Saccharothrix espanaensis DSM 44229: one gene and its partner. Each later gene encodes a partner of the first gene's protein in a complex. Links are inferred from orthologs where the notes say so. Each region holds a gene or a part of one and is shown in the gene's direction. Other genes may lie near its edges. The genes, in order: dnaG and dnaB.

Evidence for each region.
Region 2: the proteins of dnaG (region 1) and dnaB are in contact, whole or in part, in a crystal structure (PDB 2R6A), measured with the Geobacillus stearothermophilus proteins. The link is inferred for Saccharothrix espanaensis DSM 44229 from one-to-one orthologs. Residues at the interface, in WP_049624496.1 of Geobacillus stearothermophilus: Lys456, Leu457, Leu458, Pro459, Ala460, Asn463, Ala464, Leu467, Leu535, Leu536, Ile537, Ala538, Gln544, Glu545, Asp548, Tyr549, His552; in WP_033016901.1 of Geobacillus stearothermophilus: Ser13, Glu15, Ala16, Gln18, Glu91, Leu92, Asp94, Ala95, Val96, Pro97, Thr98, Ala99, Ala100, Asn101, Tyr104, Tyr105, Ile108.

The regions. Positions count from the first base shown.
Region 1 is NC_019673.1:1,568,658-1,583,956, forward strand. Bases 7,178-10,133 are described here. They hold dnaG (DNA primase), read left to right. Parts: upstream 7,178-7,687; coding sequence 7,688-9,580; downstream 9,581-10,133. Other genes in these bases: BN6_RS07480 (sigma-70 family RNA polymerase sigma factor), read right to left, coding at 7,178-7,653; BN6_RS07490 (hypothetical protein), read left to right, coding at 9,615-10,124. Outside these bases: BN6_RS07440 (SulP family inorganic anion transporter), read left to right, coding at 1-306; BN6_RS07445 (serine hydrolase), read right to left, coding at 439-1,299; BN6_RS07450 (Type 1 glutamine amidotransferase-like domain-containing protein), read right to left, coding at 1,316-2,041; BN6_RS07455 (YdcF family protein), read left to right, coding at 2,088-2,726; BN6_RS07460 (deoxyguanosinetriphosphate triphosphohydrolase), read left to right, coding at 2,755-4,005; BN6_RS07465 (serpin family protein), read left to right, coding at 4,052-5,107; BN6_RS07470 (carboxymuconolactone decarboxylase family protein), read left to right, coding at 5,257-5,823; BN6_RS07475 (dioxygenase family protein), read right to left, coding at 5,872-6,537; more of BN6_RS07480, read right to left, coding at 6,748-7,177; BN6_RS07495 (trans-aconitate 2-methyltransferase), read left to right, coding at 10,299-11,045; BN6_RS07500 (hypothetical protein), read right to left, coding at 11,080-11,334; BN6_RS07510 (oxygenase MpaB family protein), read left to right, coding at 11,877-12,722; BN6_RS07520 (helix-turn-helix domain-containing protein), read right to left, coding at 12,983-14,293; BN6_RS07525 (Crp/Fnr family transcriptional regulator), read right to left, coding at 14,944-15,299. UniProt on the Escherichia coli protein: RNA polymerase that catalyzes the synthesis of short RNA molecules used as primers for DNA polymerase during DNA replication.
Region 2 is NC_019673.1:9,268,007-9,283,346, forward strand. The notes cover bases 4,552-7,548. They hold dnaB (replicative DNA helicase), read left to right. Parts: upstream 4,552-5,367; coding sequence 5,368-6,729; downstream 6,730-7,548. Other genes in these bases: rplI (50S ribosomal protein L9), read left to right, coding at 4,552-4,945; BN6_RS41030 (hypothetical protein), read left to right, coding at 6,957-7,548. Also shown: BN6_RS40990 (glycosyltransferase family 87 protein), read right to left, coding at 1-1,259; BN6_RS40995 (deoxyribonuclease IV), read right to left, coding at 1,256-2,026; BN6_RS41000 (TAF4A RNA polymerase II, TATA box-binding protein (TBP)-associated factor), read left to right, coding at 2,179-3,180; rpsF (30S ribosomal protein S6), read left to right, coding at 3,332-3,667; BN6_RS41010 (single-stranded DNA-binding protein), read left to right, coding at 3,681-4,193; rpsR (30S ribosomal protein S18), read left to right, coding at 4,236-4,475; more of rplI, read left to right, coding at 4,490-4,551; more of BN6_RS41030, read left to right, coding at 7,549-7,733; BN6_RS41035 (helix-turn-helix transcriptional regulator), read right to left, coding at 7,738-8,712; BN6_RS41040 (YybH family protein), read left to right, coding at 8,775-9,128; BN6_RS41045 (DUF488 domain-containing protein), read left to right, coding at 9,186-9,671; BN6_RS41050 (GNAT family N-acetyltransferase), read right to left, coding at 9,649-10,506; BN6_RS41055 (cytochrome P450), read left to right, coding at 10,669-11,889; BN6_RS41060 (daunorubicin resistance protein DrrA family ABC transporter ATP-binding protein), read left to right, coding at 11,980-12,924; BN6_RS41065 (ABC transporter permease), read left to right, coding at 12,921-13,682; BN6_RS41070 (BTAD domain-containing putative transcriptional regulator), read right to left, coding at 13,666-15,340. UniProt on the Escherichia coli protein: The main replicative DNA helicase, it participates in initiation and elongation during chromosome replication. Travels ahead of the DNA replisome, separating dsDNA into templates for DNA synthesis.

The DNA.
Region 1 (15,299 bases):
GGCACGTTGGTCGGCGTGCTCGCGGCCGTGGTGAAGACCGCGTGGGACGTGTCCCGGCTGACCGTGACGGTCACGCCGGACGGCGGCGAGCACGAGCACGTGACGTTGCGCGGCAACGCCACGTTCCTCAAGCTGCCGAGGCTGCTGGAGGCGCTGGAGGCGCTCCCGGTGACCAAGCACGTGCGGATCGACCTGCGCGGTCTGCGGCACCTCGACCAGGCGTGCCGGCAGGCCATCGAGCAGTGGGCCGCGGCGCACCGCACGGCCGGCCGGACGGTCGACCTGATCAGACCCGCGTCGGCCTGATCCGAGGAGCCCGATCACGAACGGCCTGATCCGAACGGCCTGATCCAACGGTCTGATCCGAACGGTCTGATCCGAACGGTCTGATCCGAACGGTCCGGGGGACAGCGCGGTCCCCCGGACCCGGGCCGGCCCTCAGCCGCCGGGCACCAACGTCGAGAGCAGCGAGCGGGTGATGTCGTCGAGGTGGCCGCGGGCCTCGTCGGGCGAGATGCTGCTCTGCACCGACAGCAGCGCCACCACGTACCGGTCGGCCACCACGCCCGCCGAGTGCAGGTACAGGTCGGTCGGGTAGTACCACATCCAGCCCTGCTTGGCGTACCCGTCGACACCGGGCGCGAGCAGCCCGAACGCCTGGTCGAAGCCGTCGGCGGCGGTGACCGGCGCGGAGGACAGCGCGTCCACGACGAACGTGCGCGCCGCCTCCGGCAGCTCGGTCAGGACGTATCGGTAGAGCCGCACCAGGTCGTCGGCCGACGTCTCCACGTCGCCCCACTGCGACGGGTCCTCGGGCGCGTGCGTGTCGACCAGGCCCGCGAGCCCGGCCACCCGGTCCACCGCACCGATGCCGTCGTGCCCGGTCCAGAGGTCGTTCATGGCCTCGTCGTCGCTGTCGCTCAACGCCCGGTGCAGCCGGTCCCGGTCGGCGTCGTCCAGGTCGCCCGCGGTCAGCACGTCGACGGCCACCAAGAGCTTGCTCAGCGACGCGGCGTGGAACGGCACGTCGTCGCGGTAGCCCGCAGCGGTGTCCGTCGTCAGGTCCAGCACGGCCACCGCCAGGTCGACACCCGCGCTCCCGTCGACCGCCCGCGCCACGGCCGCCGAGAGGTCCGGGGCGGTGGTCCCGGCGGCGCGTGGCACGGCCGGCCGCGGTGTGTCCGCGGACGTGGTCGTCGGGGCGGGGGAACCGGCGGGGGCGGTCGCGTCCGCCGCGGTGCACGCCGTTGTCACCGCGACGACCAGCGCCAGCCCCGCGACCCACCGACTTCCCGCCACGCTTCCAGAGTCCGAGTCACAACCGCCTGATGTCGAGCGTTTCCTCCTGTGCGATTCCTGAAGACCCGTCACGATCGACCACGTACGCACCGCCGTTGCGCCTTTCGGAGACCGCTTCGACGAGTTCGGTTCCCCGGTACAGCAGGCCCGCGCCGTCGTCCGTGCAGTACGTCTTCGGCAGCACGCCGGACGCCACCGCGGCGTGGATCGTCGGCCGTCGACGCGCCTCGGAGTCATAGTGCACCCCGTTGCCGTACGGCAGCAGCGCGAGTCCGTTGGTGACCACCCGCAGGTCCGGCCCGAACGAGTCGGTCGCGCCGCCGGCGTGCCAGCAGATCGAGCCCGCCGACACCCCGCCCAGCACCACGCCGGACTCCCACGCCCGCCGCATCGCCGGGCCGACGCCGTGGACGTCCCACACGGCCAGCAGGTTGGCCACGCTGCCGCCGCCGACCCACACCACGTCGTGCTCCAGCAGGAATCCCGCGATGTCGTCGGTCGGGGGCATCACGAACAGGTTGAGGTGGCTGAACTCCCAGCCGGCCAGCCGCGCGGCCTCGTCGAGGTCGGCCTGGAACGAGCGCTGGTCGCCGTTGGCCGTGCCGACGTGGCACACCTTCGGCTTGGTCGCGCCGGACAGGTCGACCGCGTGGTGGACCAGCGCGTGGAATTCGAGGTTCGTGCGCGAACCGGCCTTGAAACCGCCGGAGGTGGCCAGGATGGTGGGCTGCTCTGCGGGCATCACGCGATCCTCGCAGCCCCGGCCGCCGGTGTGGAATCATCGTGGGGTGACCTTCCTGGGCCGGATCCGCCGCTTGGTCCAACGAACCCTGATCGGTGCTCTGGTGGTCGGGTTCCTCGTGGTGGGCGGGACGGCGTTCCGGGTGTGGCAGGTGGCCCGCGAGGACGACCGGACGCACGCCGACATGGCCGTGGTGCTCGGTGCCGCGCAGTACAACGGCGTGCCCTCCGAAGTGCTGGAGGCCCGCTTGGAGCACGCCCGCCGGCTCTACGAGCAGGGCGTGGTCAACTACATCGCCACGACCGGCGGCCGCCAGCCCGGCGACAACTTCACCGAGGGCCAGGCCGGGCGGATCTGGTTGGAGTCCAACGGGGTGCCGACCGACCGGATCCTGGAGATCGGCGAGGGCACCGACACGTTGGGCAGCATCCAGGCGCTGGCGCAGAAGGCGCGCGCGAAGTCGTTGAAGACCGCGGTGATCGTGTCCGACCCGTGGCACTCGCTGCGCGCCCGCACGATGGCCGAGGACGAGGGGCTGGAGGCGTGGGCCTCGCCCACCCGCAGCGGCCCCAACGTGCAGACCCGCGAGACCCAGTTCTTCTACATCCGGCGCGAGACCGGGGCGCTGCTCTACTACCACCTGATGAAGGCCCCCGTGGACGCCTTCGACGGCATCGTGCTCTGAACGCGCCCGCGTTCCTTACGCTGTGCGGATGAACGGCGGGTACACCGGGTTCGACCGCGCGCGGCTGCTGGCCGAGGAACCCAAGGGCGCGGCGTTGGCGGGCGTCACCGGCGAGCGGCGCACGCCGTTCTCGCGGGACCGGGCCCGGGTGCTGCACTCCGCGGCGCTGCGCCGGCTGGCCGGCAAGACCCAGGTCGTGGGTCCCGGCGAGGGCGCGGAGGTGACCGGTGTGCCGCGCACCCGGCTCACCCACTCGCTGGAGGTCGCCCAGATCGGCCGCGGCATCGGCGAGGAGCTCGGCTGCGACCCGGACGTGGTCGACACCGCCGGCCTGGCGCACGACATCGGCCACCCGCCGTTCGGGCACAACGGCGAACGCGCGCTCGACGAGCTGGCCGGCCCGTGCGGCGGGTTCGAGGGCAACGCGCAGACCCTGCGCATCCTGACCCGCCTGGAACCCAAGACCGACCGGGGCCTCAACCTCACCCGGGCCTGCCTGGACGCGGCCACCAAGTACCCGTGGCCGCGCCGCGCCGGGACCGCGAAGTTCGGCGTCTACCAGGACGACCTGGACGTCTTCCGGTGGGTCCGGGAGGGCGCGCCGGAGGGTCGGCGGTGCCTGGAGGCGCAGGTGATGGACTGGGCCGACGACGTCGCCTACTCGGTGCACGACGTGGAGGACGGCGTGCTCGCGCACCGCATCGCGCTGTCCTCGCTGGGCGACGCCGAGGAGCGCGCGGCGATCGCGGAACTGGCCGCCAAGCACTTCTCCGCCGAGTCGGTGTCCGACCTGGAGGGCACCGCCGAGGAGCTGTCGCGGCTGCCGGTGATCGCCGACCTGGCCACCTACGACGGGTCGTTGGGCGCGCAGGTCGCGCTCAAGCGGCTGACCAGCGAACTGGTGGGGCGCTTCGCGTCCGCCGCCGTCGGCGCGACCCGCGCGGCGCACGGCGACGGCCCGCTGTCCCGCTACGCCGCCGACCTCGTCGTGCCGCCGCTGGTCGCCGCGGAGGTGGCGCTGCTCAAGGCGATGGCCGTGCGGTACGTGATGAGCGACCCGGAGCGGCTGCGCCTCCAGCGCCGACAGCGTGAGGTGGTCGCCGAACTCGTCGCGGGTCTGCTAATGGGCGCCCCGGACGCGCTCGACCCGGCGTTCGTGCCCGCGTGGCTGCTGGCCGGCGACGACGCGGCCCGGCTGCGGGTGGTGGTCGACCAGGTGTCGCTGCTGACCGACGCGCAGGCGTCGGCGTGGCACGCGGCCAAGGGCGTCGCCGGGTGAGCGGTGGCACACTCGACGGTGCCCGCCCGATCCCCGAGGAGACCCCGTGCCCGATCGAGCGCACCTGAGCTTCGCGCTGTCCCTGCACGACGCCGTCGCACCCGACCGGACCCGCAACGCGGTCTGGTCGCCGTACTCGGTGGCCAGTGCGCTGGGCATGGTCGCCCACGCCGCGCGCGGCGAGACGCGGCGCGAGCTGGACGCGCTGCTCGGCGCGGGCAACGCCGACCTGCTGCGCGACTCCGACGTCGGCACCGTCGGCGACGACGCCGAGTTCGCGGTGGCCAACACGCTCTGGGCGTGGGACGCGCTGCCGCTGGAGGACGGGTTCCTGGCCGAACTCGCCCGGTGGCCCGGCGGGCAGGTGCGCTCCGCGCCGTTCGCCGACGACCCCGAGGGCGCGCGCAAGTTGATCAACGCCGACGTGGCGGACACCACCCGCGGCCTGATCCCGGACCTGCTGCCGCCCGGCGCGGTGAAGAGCGACACGGTCGCCTCGCTGGTGAACGCACTCTACCTCAAGTGCGCGTGGAACGAGGAGTTCCCGGTGCACGACACCACGCCCCGCCCGTTCCGGGGCGCGGGCGAGGTCGAGACCATGCGGCTGGAAGCCACCCTGCGGCACGGGACAGCGCCCGGCTGGGAGGCGGTCGCGATCCCCGCGCACGGCGGCGTGGAGGCCGTCGTGCTGCTGCCCGACGACGTGCTGGGCGACCTCGCGGGCGTGCCGGCGGCGCTGGAAAGCCTGGAACGGCACCGCATCGAGCTGTTCCTGCCGAAACTCGCCCTGACCGTGCCGACGACGCTCGGCGCGCCGCTGCGCGAGGTCGGCGTGCGGACGCTGTTCACCCGGGACGCCGACCTGACCGGGCTGAGCCCCGACCCCCGGCTCTACGTGGACGAGGTGCTGCACGAAGCCGTGCTGCGGCTGGACGAACAGGGCTTCGAGGGCGCGGCGGCGACCGCCGTGATGATGCGGCTGACCTCGATCGTCGAGCACCCGCCCGCCCGGACGGTCCGGGTGGACCGGCCCCACCTGCTGCTGGTCCGGCACGAGCGGACCGGTGCGATCTACTTCCTGGCCCAGGTCGTCGCACCCTGATCCGGGAAGCGGAGCCGCCGCCGCACCCCCTCGCCGTCGTGGCCGGGCAGTGCTATGCCCTTCGTCACCCCCCGACCCGGTCCCCTGGAGGTGTCACGTCCGCCGGTCCCGTCTCGTCCGTGGTGTGTAGCCCGAGACGAGGAGGGGACATGGCAAGGATTCCCGCGGTCACCGCGAAACAGGCGAACCCGCTGGTCAAGTTCGCGTACTGGGCGACCAGGCGGCGGTACGGCGCGGTGCCGGAGCCGGTCGCGGTGTTCGCCAACCACCGCCGCCTGATGTGGGCGGGCGCGAAGCACGAACTGGCCGTCGAACGCGCGGCGAAGGTGCTGCCCGCGTCGTTGCGCGACCTGGTGGTCTACGCGACGGCGGTGAAGCTCGGGTGCTCGTGGTGCGTGGACTTCGGCACCATGCTGATCAAGCACCAGGGCCTGGACGTGGAGCGGTTGCGCGAGATCCACGTGTACCAATCCTCGGAGAAGTACACCGAAACCGAGAAATTGGCACTCGCCTACGCCGACGCGATGACCGACACCCCGGTCACCGTGACCGACGAGCAGGTGGCCGGACTCGACCGCCTGCTCGGTCACCGCGGCCTGGTCGAGCTGACCTACCTGATCGCGCTGGAGAACCAGCGCGGGCGGTTCAACTCGGCGTTCGGGATCACCGACCAGGGCTTCACCTCCGGCGACGCGTGCCGCGTGCCGATGCCGTGAGCGGTCCGGGTGGATGGCCGTGTCTCCCGGACGGCCATCCGCCGTGGATCAGGCGGTGCGCACCACGAAGTCGAACTTGCCCTGGTACCGGTTGGCGGTGAGCGGGCCGAGCGGGATCACCGTGTCGCGGATGTAGTACGCGTCACGGCGGTTCGCTGCGGCGAAGTTCACGTTGTACGCCTTGGTGTTGTCCGGGAAGTAGAGCTGCGTGGTGAGGACCGGGCCGCGCGGCGCCTGCACCTTCACGTGGATGTGCGGTGTCCGGCCCGGGTACTCGTTCGGGATGATCGTCTCCAGCGTGTACGCGCCGTTGGCGTCCGTGAACTGGTGGCCGCGTCCGCGGTAGGCGGTCGTGCTGTTGTCGTACGCGCCGCGCTGGTCGGCCTGCCAGAAGTCGACCAGCACGTTGGCCAGCGGCTTGCACCGCAGGTCGTACACGAAACCGGTCAGGCTGAGCAGCACACCGGTCACACCCGCCGTGCGCAGGTTGGTGCGCAACGGGGAGTTGCGCCGGAAGTACGGACCCTCGATGACGGGAGGGGTGTCATCGCCGTCCGTGCACTGCGGCGTGAGCGGCAGGGTCTGCCCCTCCGCCAGGGAACTGCCGGCCCAGCCCACGCCCGCGGCGGTCAGCGCCACGGCTGCCGTGGCGGCCGTGCCCGTGGCGATGAACGACCGACGTGTGGTGCCGTCGTCGTTGTGCTCTTCGGTCATGTGAGGCGTTTCCTTTCCGGAAGAAAGGCGGCACCTCAACGCTATCCAGGTCTAGACCACCACGGATCTACCGTTCAGTTCACTCCCAGTGGCGGGTCGATTGCTCCGCGTGGCCGCGCTGGTGATCGAAACCGGCGGTCACCCCGCGCTCGACCGGCGACCGGACCGTGCCCGGACCGGCGTCCGATCCGGTGTTTGATGTGTGGGGGGTCAGAACCGCACGTGGGTCAGCTTGTCCGGGTTCGACACGTCGTAGAGGGCGACGACCTTGCCGTCCCGCAGCGCGAACGACGACACCCGCGCGGCGAGGTCGCCCTGCGTCGCGAACTTGATCCCCAGGTCGCCGTTGACCAGCACCGGCTCGCCGCCCGGCAGGCCGGCGTAGCGGCGCATCAGGCCGAACAGGAAGCGGGACACCTTGTCCGGTCCGGTGATCACGTTCAGCGCGGTGCGCGCCTTGCCGTCGCTGTCGCCGACCAGCACGACGTCCGGGTGCAGCAGCCCGACCACGGTGTCCACGTCGCCCGCGGCCAGCGCGGCCAGGAACTTCTCCAGCAGCTCGCGCTGCTCGTCCAGCGCCACCCGGGGCGGCGGGGGAGCGGCCGACGCGGCCCGCCGGCCCCGCGAGGCGTGCTGGCGGGCGGTGGCCACCGCGCAGCCCAGCGTCTCGGCGATCGAGTCGAACGGCACACCGAACGCGTCGTGCAGCACGAACGCCACCCGCTGCTCGGGGGTGAGCTCGTCGAGCAGCACCAGGGCCGCCATCCGCACGCCGTCGTCGCGGACCACCGCCTCCAGCGGGTCGTCCTCGAACGAGGTGACCAGCGGCTCGGGCAGCCACTGCCCGACGTAGCGCTCCCGCCGCACCGCCGCCGAGCGCAGCCGGTCCAGGCAGATCCGCCCCACCACGGTGGTCAGCCAGCCGCGCAGGTCCAGGATGTCGGCCCGGCCCCGCTCGGAGAGCCGGGACAGCCGCAGCCACGCCTCCTGCACCGCGTCCTCCGCGTCGGCGACGCTGCCGGTCAGCCGGTAGGCCACGCCGACCAGGTGCGCGCGGTGTCCGGTGAAGGCGGCGGCCAGGCCCTGTTCGGCGGCGCTCTGCTCGGCGGCGGTCACGGCCCCCAGTCTGCCGGCACTAGACTCGGCGACCGTGGCAGGACGAATCCGGGACAGCGATGTCGCGTTGGTGCGTGACCGCAGCCGGATCGACGAGGTCGTCGGCGACCACGTGTCGCTGCGCCGGGCCGGCGGCGGCGCGCTCAAGGGCCTGTGCCCGTTCCACGACGAGAAGTCGCCGAGCTTCAACGTCCGGCCGACGCACGGCACGTACCACTGCTTCGGGTGCGGCGAGGGCGGCGACGTGATCGCCTTCGTGATGAAGGTCGAGCACCTGGGGTTCGTGGAGGCCGTCGAGCGCCTCGCCGACCGCGCGGGCATCCAGCTCACCTACGAGGGCGGCGGGGCGACGGTCCAGCGCGACCGGGGCACCCGCTCCCGGCTGCTGGAGGCGCACCGCGCCGCCGCCGAGTTCTACGCCGAGCAGCTCGCCTCCCCGGACGCGATGCCCGCCCGGGAGTTCCTGGCGCAGCGCGGTTTCGACGAGAACGCGGCCCGCACGTTCGGCTGCGGGTTCGCCCCGGCCGGCTGGGACCGGCTCACCAAGCACCTGCTGGGGCGCGGGTTCGAGCTCACCGAGCTGATCAAGGCGCAGCTGGCCAAGGAGGGCCGGCAGGGCCCGATCGACCGGTTCCACCGCCGGCTGCTGTGGCCGATCCGGGACCTCGGCGGGGACGTGGTGGGCTTCGGCGCGCGGCGGATCTTCGACGACGACCAGATCCAGGCCAAGTACCTCAACACCAGCGAGAGCCCGATCTACAAGAAGTCCACCGTGCTGTTCGGGCTGGACCTGGCCAAGCGGGAGATCGCCAAGCGCCGGCAGGCCGTCGTGGTCGAGGGCTACACCGACGTGATGGCCATGCACCTGGCCGGGGTGCCCACGGCGGTCGCGTCGTGCGGCACCGCGTTCGGCGCGGACCACATGAACGTGCTGCGCCGGCTGCTGATCGACGACGACCTCAACGGCGAGGTGATCTTCACCTTCGACGGCGACGCGGCCGGCCAGAAGGCGGCGCTCAAGGCGTTCGAGGGCGAGCAGCAGTTCTCCGCGCAGACCTACATCGCGATCGCGCCGGACGGCATGGACCCGTGCGAGCTGCGCCAGGACAAGGGCGACGTCGCGGTGCGCGACCTGGTGGCGCGGCGCACCCCGCTGTTCGAGTTCGCCATCCGCACCCAGTTGCAGACCTACGACCTCGACTCGGTGGACGGCCGGGTCGAGGCGCTCAAGAAGATGGTGCCGTTCGTCGCGCAGATCAAGGACCGCGCCAAGCGGGACGGCTACGCGACCAAGCTCGCCTGGTGGGTGGGCTGGGACGACGAGTCGGCCGTGGTGCGCCGGGTGCGCGAGACCGCGACCGGCCGGGCCCCCGCGAAGGGCGGCAGGTCGCGCCCGGTCGACCCGAACCAGGGCGCGCTCGCCGTCGAGGTGGAGGGCCCCACCCGGCCCGATCCGCGCGACCCGGAGCTGCTGCCCCAGCGCGAGGCGCTCAAGGCCGCGCTGCAGCTGCCCGAGATGGCCGGCCCCGGCTACGACTCGCTGCCCGACGAGGTGTTCACGCACCCGGTCTACCGGGCGCTGCACCGGGCGATCCGGGACGCGGGCGGCGTGTGCGGCGGGCTGTCCGGGCCGGTGTTCGTCGACGCGGTGAGCCAGCGGTGCGACCAGCAGGTGGCGCGGTCGGTGCTGACCGAGCTGTCGGTCGAGGCGTTGCAGGTGCGCGCGGACGAGTACCGGTACGTGCAGGGCGTGCTGGCGCGCTTGCAGCAGCGGCTGGTGGGCTCGCAGATCGTGGAGATCAAGTCGCGGCTGCGGCGGGTGTCGCCGGTCGAGGACGCCGACGAGTACCGGGCGCTGTTCGGCGACCTGATCGCGTTGGAGGAGTACAACAAGGAACTGCGCGACCAGTCGGTCGGCGGGCTCTGATGGTGGACTTGGCTGTGATGGGGAACGGGCTGTGATGGGGATCTGGCGCAGGCTGTTCGGCTCGGGCGCGCCCGAGGGGTTCACCGGCGAGTTGGCGAAGGACGAGCACGTGCTGGCGTCCGCGGCGACCGGTGAGGGGTTCCTGGTCGCGACGACGCTGGGGCTGTGGCTGCCGGGGCCGCGCCGGCTCGGGTGGCACCTGGTGTCCAAGGCGTCGTGGAGCGGGAGCGCGTTGAGCGTGGTCGAGGCCGAGGAGGACGGGCTCGCGGGCGAAGCCGTCCTGCTGCGCGACCTGCCGGCCGTGCGGTACCCGTTGGCGACGCCGGGGAAGGTGCCCGAGGTGGTGCACGCCCGGGTGACCGGCTCGATCCGCTCGCGGCACCGCAACGAGGACCCCGGCGCGTGGTTCCTCCAGCGCAAGGTGCCGGGGCGCGACGGCGTGGTGTTGCAGGTGCGGCCGGATCCGGACGCCGACGCGGCGCGGGTCCGGGAGATCGCGGCGGAGACGGCGGCGAAGATCGCGGCCCTCCGTGTCGACTCGTGAGGGATCGACTCGTGAGGGATCGACTCGTGAGGGATCGACTCGTGAGGGATCGACTCGTGAGGGATCGACTCGTGAGGGATCGACTACTGACGGGTCGACTCCTGAGGAATCGACTCCTGAGCAGTACGCGCGTACGGTAGCAGTACGTCCGTACTGCTGTGGGGGTGCGTCCGCATGTGGGACCCGGTCCGGTACCTGACCTTCGCCGACCACAGGTCGCGGCCGTTCCACGAGTTGGTGGCCCGGATCGCGGCCTCGTCGCCGAGGCGGGTCGTGGACCTGGGATGCGGGCCGGGCAACCTGACCACGACACTGGCCGCGCGGTGGCCCGAAGCGGTCGTGGAAGCGCTGGACTCATCGGCCGAGATGGTCGCTGCGGCACGCGAGCGCGGGCTGGACGCGCGGGTGCAGGACATCACGACGTGGATGCCCCGCGAGGACACCGACGTCGTGGTCACCAACGCGGTGCTGCAATGGGTGCCCGGCCACGAGGCGTTGCTGCGGCGGTGGGTCGACGCGCTGCCGTCCGGGGCGTGGCTCGGGATGCAGGTGCCGGGCAACTTCGACGGCCCGTCGCACGCCGTGACCCGGGGCCTGATCGCCTGCTCGTGGCCCGAACTGGCGGGGACGGTGCGGGTGTCGCCGGTGCTGGACCCGGCGGGCTACGCGGACGTCCTGGCCGCCGCCGAGGTGGACGCCTGGGAGACGACCTACCTCCAGCGGCTGACGGGGGCCGACGCGGTCCTGGAGTGGATCACCGGCACCGCGCTGCGCCCGGTGCGGGCGGCGCTGGACGACGCCGCGTGGGCCGAGTTCCGGGCCCAGTTGGCGCCGTTGCTGCGCGCCGAGTACCCGCGACGCCCGGACGGCACGACGTGGTTCCCGTTCCGCCGGGTCTTCGCCGTGGCCAGGGTGCGCTGACCGCCGTGCCCGGCGGCCTCCGTTGCCGGCCGGCTCAGTTGGCCCGGGGGATCACCGGGTCCCGGCGGAACGGATCCGTCCGGTGCCCGTTGGTGGAGTCGGTCCTGGCCGACGACCGCCCGAACCCGGTCTTCTCGCTCACCTTGGCCCGCACGATCCCGGCCGCGCCCTGCACCGCGGGGTGGTCGGCGATCACCCGATAGGCGCGCACGATCTGGTCGTACCGTTGCCGCCCGGCGCGGGCGCCGAGCACGTAGCCCACGGCCGCCCCGAACAGGATGCCCTTCATGAGGTCTCCTCTGCTGCCAAAGTGCCTGGTCACCTCCCATCCTGCCGGAGCGGGAGGGGGGTGTGCGCGAGCACTGTTCCGGATGCGCTAGAGTTATGTCCCGTCAGGCCGAGGAGGCCCGGCGAGACAACCGAACATTCCCCCTTAGCTCAATGGCAGAGCATTCGACTGTTAATCGAAGGGTTACTGGTTCGAATCCAGTAGGGGGAGCATGATCCCGGCCCCCCGTCCACACCAGGACGGGGGGCCGAAGTGTCTGCCGGTCATCGCCTGCCTCTTCCCGCCGTTCTTCGCCCCTCGGGCCGGTGGATGCATCCGGTAGGTCCACCCCCAGGGTGGCCACCGGACCGTCCCGCGAAACCTGCCGGACCTCCACCCGGCCCTCCACCCCACCGGATCGAAGATCACCCGGTCGGATGACGCTCGCCGCTGTCGCCCGTCTCCTGGCTCCCGCCGCCCGCCGATCGCCCGCCCATCCGCCCATCCCCACAACCACCCGTTCGACGTATCTCCTGGCCCGGCCGGTGCGAGATCCTGTCCCCATGCCGGATCGCTACGCCAACCGTCGCCTGATCGAGTCCCTGGACCCGGTCCACGACCACCAGCGCATCATGAAGGTCTCGTCCGGCTACGAGTTCCCGTGGGACTACGTGCGCTCGCTGGAGTTCGCGCTCTTCAAGACGTACTGCGTGCCGTCCATCTCCGGGCTCCTGGCCCGGACCGGCGAGTTCGAGCGGCGGGCGCAGCAGCGCTACGACGACACGGCGCTCCTCATGGCCGAGCTGGTGGACAACGGTTACGACTCGCCGCGCGGCAAGGAGGCGCTGCGGGTCGTGAACAGGCTGCACGGCCGGTACGACATCGCGAACGACGACATGAAGTACGTGCTGTCGACGTTCGTGTACGAGCCGATCGACTGGCTGGAGCGGTACGGCTGGCGTCCGTTGACCACGCAGGAGCGTTTGGGCGCGTTCCACTTCTACCGCGCCGTGGGGGCGCGTATGGCGATCCGTGACGTGCCGGAGGACTACGACGAGTTCCGGGCGTTCAAGCAGGCGTACGAGGAACGCGAGTTCGTCTACCACGCCACGAACCGCCGGATCGGCCAGTACACCCTGGACCTGTTCTGCTCGTGGTACCCGGCGCCCCGGGCCGTGACGTCCCGCGCGGTGGTGGCGCTCCTGGACGACCGCATGGTCCGGGCCTTCGGCTTCACCGCGCCCCCGCCGTGGCTGGGAGCCTTCGAACGCCAAGCCCTCCGCCTCCGGGCAAGAGTGGTCCGCCACCTCCCGCCACGCCGCACCCCACGCCTGACCAACGACCCCCGCAACCGCACGTACCCCGGCTACCCGAGCGGCTACCAGCCGTCGGACCTCGGAGCCCGGTAGAAGGTTGCGAACGGGTTGGTCACGTGCTGCCGGGTTGCCGAGACGCGCGCACCGCCGATCTGTACTCTCCTGAACCGCACATCAGGGGGCGGTAGCTCAGCTGGTCAGAGCAGCGGACTCATAATCCGTCAGGTCGTGGGTTCGAGCCCCACCCGCCCCACCATCCACCCTGGTCGTGTGTGCTGGGCGGTGATCACTCCAAGATCACCGCCACGCTTTTGCCACGCTTTACGCTCGGTAACCCTTGTCGTGGTGGCGGTTCATCGCCTTGCCGAGATGCCGTCGAGCAGGACCGTGCACACCGAGGACGCGGTCTCGGGAGTGTTGTGCGCGCGTCGGTTCAGGGCGTGTAGGAGGACGTTGTTGGTGAGCAGCGTGGCCAGGTCGTGTGCGGGCAGGGTGTTGGTGAAGGTGCCGGTGGATTGGCCTGACTCGATGGACGGGGTCAGCAGGGCCGGGAAGTCCAGGGGTTTCGTGGTGGGTTCGAGGGGGCTGTGAGTCAGTTCGTGGATCGAGCGCATCATCAGGGCGTCGAACCACACCCGGTTCTCGGTTGCGGCGGTTGCCAGGCGTTCCAGGTGGCGGGGGACGCGTTCTTCCGGCGGGCGGTTCACCAGTTGGTCGTCGCGGGCTCGGCTTTGGAGCGATTCGTAGATCAGGTTCAGGCCTGCGTCCAGAATCTCGGACTTGGTGGCGAACAGCGCCTTCAGGGCGCCGTGCGGCACGCCCGCGTGGGTTGCGATGTGGTTCAGGTGGGTCTGGTAGTAGCTGCGCTGTGCGAATTCTTCCTTCGCGGCCGCGATGATGGCCTCCCGGGGATCGTTCGGGACCTTGCCGTCGACGCCCATGCGGTAGCTGCGCATCACCTCGCGGGTGATGGGCTCCATCACGTCATCGATGTGCTGGTGGCGCTGATCGACGTCGACCACCGAGCCGATCAAGGCCACGACGGCATCGCCGAAGAGCCCTTCCGGCACCGCTTTCGGGTCCAGCAGCCAACGTAACGCCATCCCCTCCACCAGCGCGGTGAGCACCACGGCGATGTTCTTCGGGGTGAAGGGCTTGCGCAGCTCCCCGCCCCACGACGCGAGCGTGACGGAGTAGGCGGCGGCGCTCTTCCCGGTGAGGTCGTCGTACTCGTCCCTTACTGACTTGACGGCACCGGTGTGGTCGCGTGCGAACGTGGCGATGAGCGTGCGCACGCGCAGCCCGAGATCTTCGCGCACCACCTTGGCGTCCCACTCGGCGAGGGGCCGCAGCGCCCGCCGGGGGTCGCGCTGGTTGGGGGTGAACACGCGGAGGACCTCGCGGCCGAGGAGGTCCTCGGTCGCCCTCGCTCCGTGGCCGGCGAGCGTGCCGAGCAGGTCGTTGACGAACCGCTCGTGACCACTGAGCAGACCTTGCCTCGCCCTGTTCGGCCAGATCTTGGCGAAGGTGGTGGCGGAGATCCCCGCCCGTTCGCACACCGACCTGACGGTCAACCCGCCGAGGAGGATCCGCCACCCCGACGTCAGCAGGATCTGGCGGCCGGCTTCCAGGAACGCGGCACGGGAGGGCGGCGCTTCCTTCACGTGAGTCTCCTCGGGGAGCGGACGGACTGCCCGGCGGGACTCCACGGTACCGACGTCGTGGGCCCTGGGGTTGGGTTCGGACCCAACCCCTGCTTCCTGGCACGGGCAACGCGGAGTGCGGTGCGATTGGCCGCGCAGCGTTGCCACGACCGCCGATCGGAGGACGACGATGTCCGCAGCAGAACACGAGCACCAAGCGGCAGATGACGGGCAACAGACGGCAGATGACGAGTGCCGAGTAGCAGATGACGAGCGGCAGGCGGCGGGAGATGAGTGTCCAGGGGAGAGCCGGTGTGTGGGGGTGCGGAGGGCTCGGATAGCGGGCTTGAAGCGGATGGGGGTGTGTTTGCGGGGGCTGGTTGGTGTTGATCAACTGCTCGACGCGGTCCTCGCGAAGGTGTGGTGGCTGGTGATCCTCGTCCGGGTCGGGGCGGGTGTTTGGCTCTACTTGCGTGATCCGGCGGTTCGGTCGAGGCGTCGGCGGCGTCGGGCCGGGGAGGGACGGCGGTGGGCGGGGAAATGGAGGCGTCGGACCCGGTGATGCCGGCGGTGGCCAGGGCGTCGCGGATCAGCTGGATCAGGGCCACCGCATGGGTTCCGGGTGGTGGCCCTCGTTTGGCGCGGAACTGATCGCGTCCACGTCGAGGGGGTCAGACTTCGAGTAGGCGGGCCAAGGCGCGGGGGTCGGTGAGGGTGAAGCTCATCCGCGCGGTGCGGAGCAGGCCCTTGGCCCGCAGGCCGCCGAGCGCCGTTTCGACGCTCTTCTCCGACGCGGCCACGGCGTCGGCCAGGTCGTGTTGGCTCAGGCCGTTCAGGCGCAGCCCGGCTTCGGTCCGGTGGCCTTGTTCGGTCACCCACTTGAGGAGTACCGCGGCTACTCTCTGCGGCACGTCGCGCATGTGCGCCAGTTGGCGCTCGTCGGCGTCGTGCTGGCGCTTGAGGCTCGTCTGGTCGACCAGCGCCCGCACGTCCTCGCTTTGCGCGCGCAGCCTCAGGAACGTGCTCC
Region 2 (15,340 bases), 7.7 Mb from region 1 along the record:
GCGAACCCGTCGTAGATGCCCGACGGCTGGCCGAACTCGATCGCGTAGTACCAGCGGAAGATCCCGATGCCCATCGCGATGTCGGCCGCGAAGTAGGCGAACGCCCAGCCCAGCGGCACCCGCAGCAGCACGAACATCGGCACCAGCCACAGCGTGTACTGCGGCGAGTGGACCTTGTGCAGCAGCAGGAACCCGCACAGCATGGCCGCCGACACCGGCACCCACGGGTAGACGCCCTCGCGCAGGAACCGCCGCCAGCCGATCCAGCAGGCCAGCGCGAACGACGCCAGGATGCCCACCGGCGAGAGCACGCCGACGATCGCCTGCATGGTCTCGTCCGGCATGAACGGCCGCATCGCCCAGAACCAGATCGAGTTCGTGGTGATGTCGACCCGGCGCAGCTGCTGGAACGTGAACGACGCCTGCCAGCCCGCGAAGCCGGCCACCGCGAACGGCAGGTTCACCAGCACGACCGTGACCGCGGCCGCGAGCGCGACCTTCACCGCGCCCGGCCAGTCGAGCTTGCGCCCGTCGGTCAGCCCCTCGCGGCCGCCGGTCAGCACGTACAGGCACAGCGGCAGCACGAACGCCGCCGGGTAGATCTTGAACGCGAACCCGAGGCCGAGCAGCACCGACGCGACCACCGCGCGGTCCACCAGCGGGCGCGGTGTGCGCCCCCAACCCCGGTGCACGACGAACACCGCCGCCACCGCGCAGAACACGACCGGCAGGTCCCAGTTGTGGAACGCGTAGAGCACCATCGGCGGGCCCATCGCCCACAGCAGCGCGCGCCAGCGGCTCAGCTTGCCCAGCAGCCACGCCGTGGCCAGCCCGAACGGGGCCATCAGCAGCGCCGAGAACAGCAGGAACGTGGCGTCGTCGTGCGCGAAGATCGCGCCGGCCCAGATCAGCAGGCCGGTGAGCACCGGGTACTCGACCGTGCCGCCGACCAGCACGCCGTTGGTGCTGATGCTGCCGTCGACGTACGGGAACACGTGCCGGTCGACGTCGCGGCCGATCCACAGGTGCTGGATGTCGGAGTAGCAGACGTCCTCTTTGTTGCGCTTCTCGTAGTCCGGCTGGGTGCGGCCCCACTGGTCGAAGGCCGGGCCGGTGCAGCGGTCCTTGTTCGCGAACCCCGCGAGCAGCGTCAGCCCGCACAGGAGGACCAGCGCGGCCAGCGCGGCCCGGCCGAACCGGTGCGACCGTCGCCCGGCCACCCGTTCGGGCACCGCGGCCACCTCCCGTGTCACGCTCATCGGCCCAGGTGCTCGCGGAGGAACGCGATGTCCGCCGCCTGCCCCTCGTCCGGTGTCTCGACCAGTGCGGGCGCGTCGGCCGCGGCGACCACCGCGACCAACTGCTCCGGGTCGATCGTGCCCGACGCGATGTTGGCGTGCCGGTCGCGCGCCGAGCCGAACTCGTCGCGCGAGCTGTTGAGGTGCACCAGGTCGATCCGGCCGGTGATGGCCTTCACCCGGTCGACGATGCCGACCAGGTCCTCGCCGGAGGCGAACGCGTGGCAGGTGTCCAGGCAGAACCCGGCGCCGAACTCGCCGACGGCGTCCCACAGCCGGGCCAGCATGTCGAACGTGCGGGCCATGGCGTTGTCGCCGCCCGCGGTGTTCTCGATCAGGATCGGGACCGCGAAGCCGCCGTCCCGCGCCTGCCGCTCGAACATCTTGCGCCAGTTCGCGATGCCGTCGGCCGGGTCCTCGCCCTTGGTGACGTGGCCGCCGTGCACGATCAGGCCCTTCGCGCCGACCTTGGCCGCGCCGTCGGCGTGCTGGAGGACCATCTTGCGGGACGGGATGCGGATCCGGTTGTTCAGCGACGCGACGTTGACCAGGTACGGCGCGTGGACGAAGACGTCCAGGTCGGCGGCGAGCAGCTCGTCGGTCTGCGGGTGCGGCGCGGGCGCCTTCCACCCCTGGGGATCGGCGAGGAAGAACTGGACGACTTCGGCGTCGCGGGCAGCCGCGGCGCCCACTGGGTCGTCGTCGCGGACGTGAGCCCCGATGCGCATGACTGTGCAGAGTAGTCGGGTCCTGCGGCGAGTCGGCCGCGACCGCCGGTAGGAAAATTGTCAGATCGGAACATGACTCGCGTCACCACGAGGCCTTACGCTCGTTACTTGTAAGTAGGAAACGGCGCGGAGGCAGGCCAGGGAGGCTGGACATGCGGACCCGACTCACCCGGCTGTCGGTGGCGGTGGCCGTGGTGTTCGCGGTCGGTGCGCTCGGCGCGGGAACGGCCCAGGCGGCCGAACCCGTGGTCGTGGGCAGTTGTGCCACCACCATCCAGGCAGCGCCGGGCACGCCCGTGTCGCTGAGCCCCGGCGCGGTCGTCCAGCCGGTGTTCGACCTGGTCAGGGCCATCCCGCTGCTCGGTCCGCCGCTCGCCGAGCCGTTCAGGAAGGCGTTCACCGCGCTGCCGCCGATCCCGATCGGCGCGATCCCCACCGGGTCCGGCGTGATCACCGGCGGCGAGATCGCGGACAAGGTCGTGGCGGAGTTGAACAAGATTCCACTGCTCGGGCCGATCCTGACCACCCTGACCACCGGCGTGCGGACCACGTTGACGCAGCTCTGCGGAGTGACGGTGACCGGCGTGAACGCCGCCGTCGCCCCCGTGCAGGAGGGCACCAAGGGCCTCGCGGACGCCTCGCAGGAGGCCGTCGGCCAACTGCCCGGCGTGCCCGGCACCAAGCCCACCCCGAACCCGGGCACCCCGCCGCCCGGCACCGGTCAGCCCGGCACCCCGCCCGGTGGCACGCCGGGGACCGGTCAGCCCGGCGGCCTGCCCGGCGGGTTCGCCCCGGTCGGCGGCGTCGGCGGGCTCGACCTGCCGCTGTACGGCGCGAACCCGTTCAGCGGGAACTTCGGCCGGGTGCCGCTGTTCAGCTACGGCTCGCTGCCGTTCGCGATGCCCGGCCAGTTCACGCCGTCGCCGGGGGTCCGGTACGGCGGCAACGTCCCCGGCTACCGGCCCGGCTTCGGGCTGCCGGGCGCGGACACCGACGGCGTGCAGACCGCCGGGCGCGCGCAGGCGCTGCCGGGCACCGGGCGGATGGGCGGCGGTGTCGCGGCACCCGTGATGCTGGCCGTGCTCCTGCTCTCGTGCGTGACCGGAGCGCTCGTGCGCACCTGGGTGCTGCGCCGCGCGACCGCCTCGCCGTGACCTCCTTCACCCCCGCGAAGACCAGCGGAAACCGGCCCCCGGCGGCAGCGCCCCGGGGGCCGGTTGCTACCCTCTGCGAGTTGCTGACGCGACGACCCTCCTGCCACGGAAAGTCCGTGGCCGCCGAGTCCACAGGAGGTGAGTGGTCTTCATGCGTCATTACGAAGTGATGGTCATCCTCGACCCCAGTCTCGACGAGCGCACGATCGCGCCGTCCCTTGACACGTTCCTCAACGTCATCCGCACCACGGGCGGGAACGTCGAGAAGGTCGAGGTGTGGGGCAAGCGCCGGTTGAGCTTCGAGATCAGCAAGAACACCGAGGGCATCTACGCCGTCCTCGACCTGATCTCGTCCCCCGACGCGGTGAAGGAGCTGGACCGCCAGCTCGGTCTGCAGGAGACGGTGCTCCGGACCAAGGTCCTGCGCCGCGAGCCCTCGAAGGCCCCGCGGCAGAAGCCCCGCAAGCCCGCGGCAGCCAAGGCTTAGGAGCCCTCCCGACATGGCCGGCGAGACGACGATCACGGTGGTCGGGAACCTGACCGCCGATCCCGAGCTGCGCTTCACCCAGTCCGGGGCGGCGGTGGCGAGCTTCACGGTCGCCTCCACCCCGCGCACCTTCGACAAGGCGTCGGGGGAGTGGAAGGACGGGGAAGCCCTGTTCCTGCGGTGCAACGTGTGGCGGCAGGTCGCGGAGAACGTGGCCGAGTCCCTCACCCGGGGTTCGCGGGTGCTCGTGACCGGGCGCCTGCGCCAGCGTTCCTTCGAGACGAAGGAAGGCGAGAAGCGCACCGTCATCGAGCTGGAGGTCGACGAGATCGGCCCCTCGCTGCGGTACGCGACCGCGAAGGTCAACAAGGTGAGCCGTGGAGACGGCGGTGGCGGCGGCTTCGGCGGCGGCGGCGGTCAGTCTCGCGGCGGTGGCGGCGGCGGCGGTGCCCCGGCCGACGACCCGTGGGGCTCCGCGCCCCCGGCGGGTTCCGGCGGCGGTTTCTCCGACGAGCCCCCCTTCTAGACCGCACCCCACACTTCACTGCGTCACACCAGGAGTAACCACATGGCCAAGCCGCCTGTGCGCAAGCCCAAGAAGAAGGTCTGCGCGTTCTGCAAGGACCGCAACGCGCACGCCATCGACTACAAGGACACCACCCTGCTCCGGAAGTACATCTCGGACCGGGGCAAGATCCGCGCCCGCCGGGTGACCGGCAACTGCTCGCAGCACCAGCGCGACGTCGCCGTCGCGGTCAAGAACGCCCGCGAGATGGCGCTGCTGCCCTACACCTCGACCGCTCGCTGAGAAGGGGGAACACCGTGAAGCTCATCCTCACCGCTGACGTCAGCGGCCTCGGTGGCCCCGGCGACATCGTCGAGGTCAAGGACGGCTACGGCCGCAACTACCTGCTGCCCCGCGGCCTGGCGATCCTCGCCACCAAGGGCGCGGCCAAGCAGGTCGAGGTCATCCGCCGCGCGCAGGAGACCCGCCGGGTGCGCGACCTGGACCACGCCAAGGAGATCAAGTCCTCGCTGGAGGGCCTGGGTTCCGTGACGCTCAAGGCGAAGGCCGCCGTCGGCTCGAAGAAGCTGTTCGGCTCGGTCACCTCGTCCGACATCGTCTCGGCGGTCCGCACCGCGGGCGGCCCGACGCTGGACAAGCGGTCGATCGACATCGCCGGCCACATCAAGACCCTGGGCAAGCACACCGTGTCGGTGCGCCTGCACCCGGAGGTCACGGTGGCGCTGGCCGTCGAGGTCGCCGCGACGGTCTGAGACCGCGCGTTCCACCACCGCAAGGGCCGCTCGGCCGGGTACTCCGGTCGGGCGGCCCTTGCGCACGTCCGGCTGTGGACAACTCGATGTGACACAGTGGCCGCGACACGCCGTGCAGGCGGTCACACGCGACACGCCGAGGGTGTGAGCAAGGACTTTTCCACACACTTGTCCACAGGCATTGACCTGCTGAAACTTCTGTCACAGCCGGAGTTGTACCCAGGTTGTCCACAGCTTTGCCCGACGTTGTGGGTCAACCCGGCAAAGCCATCCCCAAGCTGTCCACCGGCTGTCCACAGGCTCGTTTGCCTGCGCCATCCGGGGGGCTCTAGCGTCCGCCAGGTCGCTGAGCGTGCCTCGCCGAGATTGTCGTACCCGCGGGGTAGAACTTGGGGTCACGAACAGATTGGGGTGAGTTCGCGGTGGCGCTGGTGGACGACCGGGGGATGGCCGAGCCCGGTTTCGAACGGCAGCCGCCGCAGGACCTCGCCGCGGAGCAGTCCGTGCTCGGCGGGATGCTGCTGAGCAAGGACGCGATCGCCGACGTGGTCGAGGTGCTCGCCCCCAACGACTTCTACCGGCCCGCGCACCAGGCCGTGTACGACTGCGTGCTCGACCTGTACGGGCGCGGCGAGCCGGCCGACCCGATCACCGTGTCGGCGGAGCTGGAGCGCCGGGGCGAGCTGCTGCGCGTCGGCGGCGCGCCGTACCTGCACACCCTGATCGCCACCGTGCCGACGGCCGCGAACGCGTCGTACTACGCGGAGATCGTGGCCGAGAAGGCCGTGCTGCGGCGGCTGGTCGAGGCGGGCACCCGGATCGTCCAGCTCGGCTACAACGGCGCCGAGGGCGCGGACGTGGACGAGGTGGTCGACCGCGCGCAGGCCGCCATCTACGAGGTGACCGAGCGCCGCACCACCGAGGACTACGTGGTGCTGGAAGAGCTCCTCCAGCCGACCATGGACGAGATCGACGCCATCGCCTCGCGCGGCGGCTCGTCGCTGGGCATCCCGACCGGCTTCGCCGACCTGGACGAGCTGACCAACGGCCTGCACCCCGGCCAGATGATCATCGTCGCGGCCCGCCCCGGTGTCGGCAAGTCGACCCTGGGCCTGGACTTCGCCCGGTCGTGCTCGGTGAAGCACGGCCTGACCAGCGCCATCTTCTCGCTGGAGATGAGCAAGACCGAGATCGTCATGAGGATGCTCTCCGCCGAGGCGAAGATCCGGCTCGGCGACATGCGCGGTGGCCGGATGAGCGACGACGACTGGACCAGGCTGGCCCGCCGGATGAGCGAGATCAGCGAGGCGCCGATGTTCGTGGACGACTCGCCGAACCTGACCATGATGGAGATCCGGGCCAAGGCCCGGCGGTTGAAGCAGCGGCACGACCTGCGCCTGGTGATCGTCGACTACCTCCAGCTGATGTCCTCGGGCAAGCGCAGCGAGTCGCGCCAGCAGGAGGTCTCGGAGTTCTCCCGGAACCTGAAGCTGATCGCCAAGGAGCTGGAGGTCCCGGTGATCGCGATCAGCCAGCTGAACCGAGGCCCGGAACAACGCACCGACAAGCGCCCGCAGCTGTCCGACCTGCGTGAGTCCGGCTCGCTGGAGCAGGACGCGGACATGGTGATCCTGATCAACCGCCCGGACGCCTGGGAGCGCGACGACCCCCGCGCCGGCGAGGCCGACCTGATCATCGCCAAGCACCGCGCCGGCCCCACCGCGACCATCACCGTCGCCCACCAACTCCACTACAGCCGCTTCGCCGACCTCGCCCAGTCCTGACCCGCGCGCGGACCGAAGGCCACCGCCGGCCGCTGCGGCGCGGCACGGCCCAGGGGAGCGCGCAGCGGTGCGGTGGCTGCTCGACGGACTGCTCATCCAGCCGGTGATCGACCCGTCGACCGAGGTGGCCGGGCCGAACTCCGCAGCTGAACCGCCGACGGCCCGTCATGCGGCGAGGAACGTGAAAGCGGGGGACCCGGTCGGGCTTGATCGCTAGGGTCGGGGTGGTGAGCGCTCCTCTGGTCCGACGGTCCGCGATCCCCACCTACCTGGTCGAGAACACCTCTGAGCCGGTCGACGCCGGGTCGCGCGACACGGTCGGGGGGTGGGCGGTGCTGCCGGCGGGCGAGTCCTGGCCGGTGTGCTTCTGCGGTGCGCGGATGGTCCTGTTCTTCCAGCTCGACGTCCCGGCGGACGTCCCCGCGTTCGGTGGCGACCACCTGCTGGTGTTCCAGTGCCCCGTGCACACCGACCCGGTCATCCCCGAGGGCGTGGACGAGCGGCTTCCCGAGCGGTTCTGGGACCGGCCGCCGATCGCCGAACCCGGTCCGTTCTGGCGGATCCTGCTGCACCGCGACGACACCGGGCCGACCGACGAGCCGGAGCCCTACCTCCGGGCGGGCCGGCTCGACCTCGTGCGGGGCACCGAGGAGCTCACGATCTGGCGGGCCGAGCAGAAGCTCACCGATGGCCAGGTGGTCGACGGGCAGGCGACCGACGAGGCGTTCGCCGAGCACGGCACCGGTGTCCGCCAGTTCAAGGTCGGGGGTGTCCCGTCCTGGATCCAGGAGCCCGAGAGCTACCGCTGCGCCTGCGGCACCGAGCTGGTCCACCTGTGCCAGGTCGCCGAGAACACCGGGTTCGCCCGGCAGCCCGGCCAGCCCGAGCAGACCTACGCGGCCGACCCGGACGAGTACCTGCTCTTCCTCGGCAACGAGCTGTACGTCCTGGCCTGCCCGGCGCACTGCCACCCCGCCGCCGCCTGGCCGGTGCTGCACAACTGACCGTTCAGGGGCACGGCCTGTAGCGGGTGGCGACGGCGGTCGCGCGGTCGTGCAGGGCGGTGCGCAGCCACGGCGGGGCCAGGGCTTCCGCGTTCGTGGAGAGCTGCCACAGCGCCCACTCCGCGTGCCGCCGGTCCTGGAAGGACACCTCCAGCCGCAGCCGGCCGTCCGGGTCGACCCCTTCGGCGAGGACGGCCACCGCCGTGCCCACCAGGTCCTCCCGGCGCACCGGGTGCACCCGGACCAGCGCGGTGACCTGGTCGCCGCCGGCGCGGAAGCGGGTGCCGCGTTCCTGCCAGGCCCGGTCGAGGTCGACCCGGTCCGGGCGCTGCGCGGGTTCGGCCAGCTCCTCGGCGGCCAGCACCCGGGACAGCCGGTAGGTGCGGTCGGCACCGGCCCTCGTGGCCAGCAGGTAGCCCTGGTCCCGCACGGTGACCAGGCCGATCGGGTCCACCGTGCGCCAGGTCGGGGGCCGGCCCACCGCCGCGTAGCGGATGCGCAGCCTGTGCCCGGCGAACACCGCGCGCCGGATCTCGGCCGCCACCGGGTCGGGCACCTCGTCGACGACCTGCCGGCGGGAGAGCAGGTCGGTCTCCGGGTCGATGAGCAGCCGCTCGGCCACGCCGGCCGCCGTGTGCCGCTGGCTCTCCGGCAGCGCGTCGACCACCTTCAGCATCGCCGACGCGAGCGCCGAGCCCAGGCCGAACGCCTGCGCGCCGCGCCGCGACCCGGCGACCAGCAGGGCGAGCGCCTCCTCGTGGTTCAGGCCGGTCAGCTCGGTGCGGAACCCCGGCAGCAGCGCGAAACCGCCGTGCCGGCCGCGTTCGGCGTAGACCGGGACGCCGGCCGCCGACAGCGCCTCGACGTCGCGCAGCACCGTGCGGGTGGACACCTCCAGCTCGCGGGCCAGCGCGGTCGCCGAGAGCCGGCCGCGCTGGCGCAGCAGGAGGACCAGGGAGACCAGCCGGTCGGCGCGCACGGCGAAAACTCTAAGACAATAGGCGACACAGGGTGTCGTGATTAGCCGCCAGGCTGGCACCCATGACGAGCAAGACTCCGGCCGCCGAGCCGAACGACCTGGGGAAGTACTTCATCGAACGCGCCAACGCGGGCGATGTCGACGGACTGGTGGCGCTGTACGAACCCGACGCCGTGCTGGCGTTCCCGCCGGGCAACCTGGCGACCGGCCACGCGGAGATCCGCGAGGTGTACGAGCAGTTCCTGGCCGCCGCGCCGGTGCTCACGCCGGGCCGGCAGCACCCGGTGCTGGTGAGCAACGACCTGGCGCTCACGGCGTCCACGCTGACCACCGGCGAGGTGGCCGTCGAGATCGCCCGCCGCCAGCCGGACGGGACCTGGCTGTGGACGTTGGACCAGCCGGTCCTCATTCCGTAACGGGGGGTGCGGCGGTGGGCGCGACCGCGCCCACCGCTGGGCCGGGAGGGAACTGCGATGAGGCGCATCGCGACGATCGGCGTCTACGGCTTCACCGCCGCGACCTTCGTCGAGAAGCTCACCGGCGGCGGCGTGGGGCTGCTGCTCGACCTCCGGCAACGTCGCGGCGTCCGGGGCCCCGACTACTCGTGGGCGAACTCCGCGCGGTTGCAGGACCTGCTGGACGCGACGGACGTCGGCTACCGGCACGTGAAGGGCCTGGCACCAACGACCGAACTGCGTGCGCTCCAGTACCGCGAGGACGACCGGCAGGGCGTCGGCAAGCGCAACCGCGTCACGCTCGCGGCCGAGTACACCGGGCGCTACACCCGGGAGGTCCTCGAACCGTTCGACCTCGACGCGCTCGTGGCGGACCTGCCGCTGGACTCGGTGACCGCCCTGCTCTGCGTCGAGCGCGACCCGCGGGCGTGCCACCGCTCGCTGGTGGCCGGCCGCCTGCGCGACCGGCACGGCACGTCGGTCACCGCGCTGCTCCCGGACTGACGTCGCAGCCGATGACGTCGGTGACCCGGACGTAGCCCAGCCGCTGGTAGAGGGCGTTGCTGGTGGCGTTGGCCGGGTCCGCGAACAGGACCACGTCCGTCGCGCCCGCGTCCAGCGCGGCCCGGCCCACCTCGACCGTGACGGCCGCCCCGTAGCCGCGTCCGCGCAGGTGCGCCGGGGTGTGGACGGGGTCGACGCGGACCATGCCGGCGACCATCGACGTCCAGCCCGCGAACGAGACCGGAGTGCCGTCCGGGTCCTCCCAGAACGTGTAGTGCTTGTCGCCGAAGCGCGAGGCGGCCCAGGCGGCGGCGTCCGGGGACGGGTCCTCGCCGACGGCGGCGCAGAAGTCGGCGCACCAGCGGATGACCTGCTCGCGGTCCGACCCGTCCGCGACGCGTCCCCGGCCCGACGGCACGGGTTCCGGCGGGGTGAGCGTGCCCAGGCGGTAGAGGCGGACCCGCAGGGTGGGCACGTGCGTGGCGCCCGTGTGCCGTTGCCACGCTTCGGTGAACGCGGTGGCCGTGTCCTCCTCGGCGGTGACACCCGCCAGGGGCCGGCCCAGCTCGGCCAGGTGGGCGGCGAGGGTGTCCGCCTGCTCCGGGGCCAGGGCGGTGACGCTCAGCCGGCCGGTCGGGCGCAGGAAGTAGGTGGCCCGCACCTCGCCCCCGCGCTCCAGCCGGCCGAACGCGGTGCCCCCTGCCCCCTCGGCCCGCAGCTTCTCGATTGCCGTCAGCGCCATGGTGTGCCGGGCGGGCCGGGAGCGCAGGAAGCCGCCTGCCCGGGAGTGGAAGTCCTCGACGTCCTCGGTGCTGTGCCAGTCGTTCGAGCGCATGCTCCATGATCTCCGGCGCACCCGCCCGCGCGGGCCCGAACGCGCGCACCCGAACGCGCGGGCCCGAACGAGCGGGCCCGGACGCCGGTGTCCGGCTGGTGTCAGGTGCGTGTCAGGCCCCGGGGCGACCGTGGTGGCACACCCACCACGGAAGGCGATCCGATGACCGACACCACCGCGCAGGGCCTGTCCACCGACCGCGACGCCGGCCCGTTCGACCCGCCGAGCCAGATCACCCGGCTGCGCGAGACCCGCCCGGTCAGCCCGCTGGAGTTCCCCGACGGCCACCAGGGCTGGATCGTCACCGGCTACGACGAGGCGCGCCAACTGCTGGCCGACACCCGGTTCAGCTCCCGCCAGGACATCGGCGTCCTCCACGTGCCCTATGAGACGCCTGGGATGCCCACGCCCACCGAGCCGTCCCCGCAGGTGCCGGGCCTGTTCATCGCCATGGACCCGCCGGAGCACACCCGGCTGCGGCGGATGCTCACCGGCGCGTTCACCGTCAAGCGGATGAAGGCGCTCGAAGAGCACATCGTCGAGATCGTGGAGCGGCAACTGGACGGGCTCGCGGCCCTCACCCCGCCGGTCGACCTCGTCAAGGAGTTCGCGCTGCCGGTGCCGTCGCTGGTGATCTGCGAACTGCTCGGCGTCCCGTACGAGGACCGCGACACCTTCCAGAGCAACACCGCCAAGTTCATGGAGAAGGACGTGGCGCTGGAGGACAAGATGGCCGCCTACGGGGCGATGATGGCCTTCCTGTCCGGCCTGGTCGCCGGCAAGCGCGCCGAGCCCGGCGACGACCTGCTGTCCGACCTGGCCCGCAACGACGACCTCTCCTCCGACGAGCTGACCGGCATCGCCTTCCTGCTGCTGCTCGCGGGCCACGAGACCACGGCGAACATGTTGTCGCTGGGCACTTTCGCGCTCCTGGAGCACCCCGAGCAGGCCGCCGAACTGCGCGCCGACCCGGACCTGGTGGTCGGTGCCGTCGAGGAGCTCATGCGCTACCTGTCCATCGCCGACATCTTCTACCGCTACGCCGTGGAGGACATCGAGCTCGGCGGCGAGACCATCCCGGCGGGGTCGACCGTCATCGTCTCGCTGCTGGCGGCCAACCGCGACCCGCGGCGCTTCGAGGACCCCGACACCCTCGACATCCACCGCAAGGCGCGCGGGCACCTGTCGTTCGGCCACGGCGTCCACCAGTGCCTCGGCCAGCAGCTGGCCCGCATCGAGATGCGCGCCGGTTTCCAGGGCCTGCTGCGCCGCTTCCCGACGCTCGCCCTGGCCATCCCCGCCGACGAGGTGAGGCTGCGGACCGACATGAACATCTACGGCGTCCACGAACTGCCGGTCACCTGGTCGCCCGAGACCCGTTGAATCCGCCGCCTACCAGCGGGAACACCGTGTCAGGGGTCGTGTCAGGTGCGGAGCAGGGCGGTGTCAGGGCAGCCGATGAGAGTAGGTCCCATGACGAGTTCAGCGATTGTGGCTTCGGGACTGCGGAAGTCCTACGGGGGCAAGACCGTGCTCGACGGCATCGACCTCGACGTCCGGGCCGGCGCGGTGTTCGCCCTGCTCGGCCCGAACGGGGCGGGCAAGACGACGACGGTGAACGTGCTCACCACGCTGGTGAAGGCCGACGCCGGCGTGGTGCGGGTCGCCGGGCACGACATCGAGACCGAGACCAGGGCGGTGCGCGCGGCGATCGGGGTCACCGGCCAGTTCGCGTCGGTGGACGACCTGCTCACCGGCGAGGAGAACCTGCGCCTGATGGCGGACCTGCACCACCTGGGCGCCCGCGACGGCAAGCGGGTGGTCGGCGAGCTGCTGGCGCGGTTCGACCTGGTGGAGGCGGCCCGCAAGCAGGCGGTGACCTACTCCGGCGGCATGCGCCGCAAGCTCGACCTGGCCATGACGCTGGTCGGCCGGCCGCGGATCATCTTCCTGGACGAGCCGACGACCGGGCTGGACCCGCGCAGCCGGCGCACCGTGTGGGACATCGTCCGCGGGCTGGTCGCCGACGGGATGACGATCTTCCTCACCACCCAGTACCTGGAGGAGGCCGACCAGCTCGCCGACCGGATCGCGGTGCTCGACCAGGGCCGGCTGGTGGCCCAGGGCACCGCCGCCGAGCTCAAGCGCCAGGTCCCCGGCAGCCACGTCCGGCTCCGGTTCGCCGACGCCGGCGGGCTGGGCTCGGCGGCCCGGCTGCTGGCCGGCTCCACCCGCGACGACGACGCGCTGGTCCTGCGGGTCCCCGGCGACGGCGGGGTGAAGTCGGTGCGGACCCTGCTGGGCCGGCTGGACGAGCACTCGATCGAGGTCGAGGAGTTCTCCGTGCACACGCCGGACCTCGACGACGTTTTTCTTGCCCTGACCGGACACGCGAGCACGGAGGCGATCGCACGATGAGCACCACCACGGCACCCTGGACCGACTCGGCGACCATGGTCCGCCGCAACTTCAAGCACACCGTGCGCAACCCGGTCACGGTGTTCAACGCGATCCTGCTGCCGATCGTGCTGATGCTGATGTTCGTCTACGTGTTCGGCGACGCGTTCAGCGTCGGCGTCGACTACATCGACTACGCGACACCGGGCCTGATCCTGATGGCCATCACCTACGGGCTCAGCGCCACCTCGACGGCGGTGAACTCGGACATGACGAAGGGGATCATCAACCGGTTCCGGGTCATGGACGTCTCCCGCGGCGCGGTGCTGACCGGCCACGTCGTGGCCACGGTGCTGCGCACGACGGTGGCCGTCGCCGCGATCATCGGCGTGGCCTTCCTGATGGGGTTCAGCCCCGCCGGCACGTTCCTGCACTGGCTGGCCGCCCTGGGCGTCATCCTGCTGACGATCTTCGCCGTCACCTGGCTCACCATCGCCCTGGGCCTGGCCGCGAAGACCGTGGAGTCGGCCGGGTTCGCCACCGTGCCGCTGATCATGCTGCCGTTCTTCAGCAGCGCGATCGTGCCGGCCGAGAAGATGGGGCCCGGCGTCCGGCAGTTCGCGCAGTACCAGCCGTTCACGCCGATCATCGAGAGCCTGCGCGGTTTCATCGCGGGCACGCCGTCCGCCGGCGACACGATCGCCGCGATCGCCTGGTGCGTCGGGATCTCCGCGGTCGGCTACGTGTGGGCGCGGGCGACGTTCAGCCGCCGAGCGTGACCTCGGCCAGCTCGCGCCAGTCGGCCCGGCCGCCCTCCCGCGTCGCCTCGGTGAACCGCTCGTCACCGAGGCGGCGGCGCACGGCCCGCTCGATCCGGGCCGCGTCCGGTTGGGAGTGGTCGGTCAGGCCGAGCACGCCGGCGCCGGCCGCGAGCAGCCGCGCCGCCTGCTCGTCCTGGTCGCGGCGCAGCGCCAGGTCCGCGAGCCCGACGAGCACCTGCCCGATCGCCGGAGTCAGCCCCGCCTCGCCCGCCGCCCGGTACGCCTCGGCGCGGTGGTCACGGGCCTCGTCCAGCCCTTCGGCGAGGTAGCCGAGGAAGTCGTGGGTCAACGCGCGGATGTAGGGCTGCCCGGCGGCGGCCCCGAGCGTGGTGGTGGCGGTCGCGAGGTGCCGGCGGGCCTGCTCGGCGTCGCCCCGCCAGCGGGCCAGGTCCGCCTTCGCCAGGGCCAGCTCGGACAGCGACTCCGGCCAGGCCACCCGCAGCGCGGACCGCTGCGCCTGCGCCAGCGCCGTCGCGCTCGACCCCTCGTCGCCCGCCAGCCAGTACAGCTGGGCCTGCCGGGACCGCATCCGCACCACGTCCTCGGTGGCGCCGACCTCGGTGACGACCCCGATCGCCTGCTCGTAGAGCTCGCACGCGCGGACGAACTCGCCCCGCATGGCGATCCGGTTGGCCAGTTCGGTCAGCGCGAACGAGATCCCCCACCGCTCGCCGATGGCCAGGAACTCGGCCAGGCCCCGCTCCAGGTAGGCGTCGGCGTCCCGGCCGCCGTGGCCGTGCATGATCCGCATCCGGCCGAGCTGGACCAGGGCGACCGCGCGGACCCAGGCGTCCGGCGAGGTGAGCAGCGGTTCGAACGCGGGCAGGAACGCGTCCGGCTCCCGCAGCAGGCGTTCCAGCGGGACGATCAGGCTGACCGCCGGGTGCAGGCCCGGCGCGCGCCGGCTGATCTCGGCGACCTCGCGGATCCACTCCTGCGCCTGGCGCTCGCCGCTGCCCCGGCCGGAGGTCAGGAACGTCGTGACGAACGTGTAGACCATGGCCCGGACGTCGTCGGTCACCGCGCCGGGCAGGGCGGCGGCGGCCAGGGTCAGCTCGCTGCCCTCGACCTTGCGCCCGCACAGCCACCAGTACCAGCCGGCCGCCGCCGCGAGCCGCATCGCCGACTGCGCCTCCCCGGCCGCGAGCGCGCCGCGCAGCGCGGCGGTGATGTTGTCGTGCTCGACCGCCAGCACGCCCAGCCACTCCAGCTGCTCGGCGCGCAGCAGGTGCGGCTCGGCGGCCTCGGCCAGGGCGGTGAAGTGCTCCAGGTGCGCGAGGCGCGCCGACTCCGACTCGCCCGCCTCGGCGAGCCGGTCCCCGGCGTACTCCTTGATCGTGCCCAGCATCCGGTAGCGCGGGGCGCCCTCGCCGACGGTGACCACCAGCGACTTCTCGGTCAGCGCGGTCAGCAGTTCCAACACCTGCCACGCCTCGACCGCCGCGCCCGCGCAGACCCGCTCGGCCGCTTCCAGGCTCGCCCCGCCGGAGAACACCGCGAGCCGGCGCAGGACGGTCCGCTCGGCCTGGTTGAGCAGCTCCCAGCTCCAGTCGATCACCGCGCGCAGCGTCCGGTGCCGGGGCAGCGCGGTGCGGCTGCCGCCGGTCAGCAGCCGG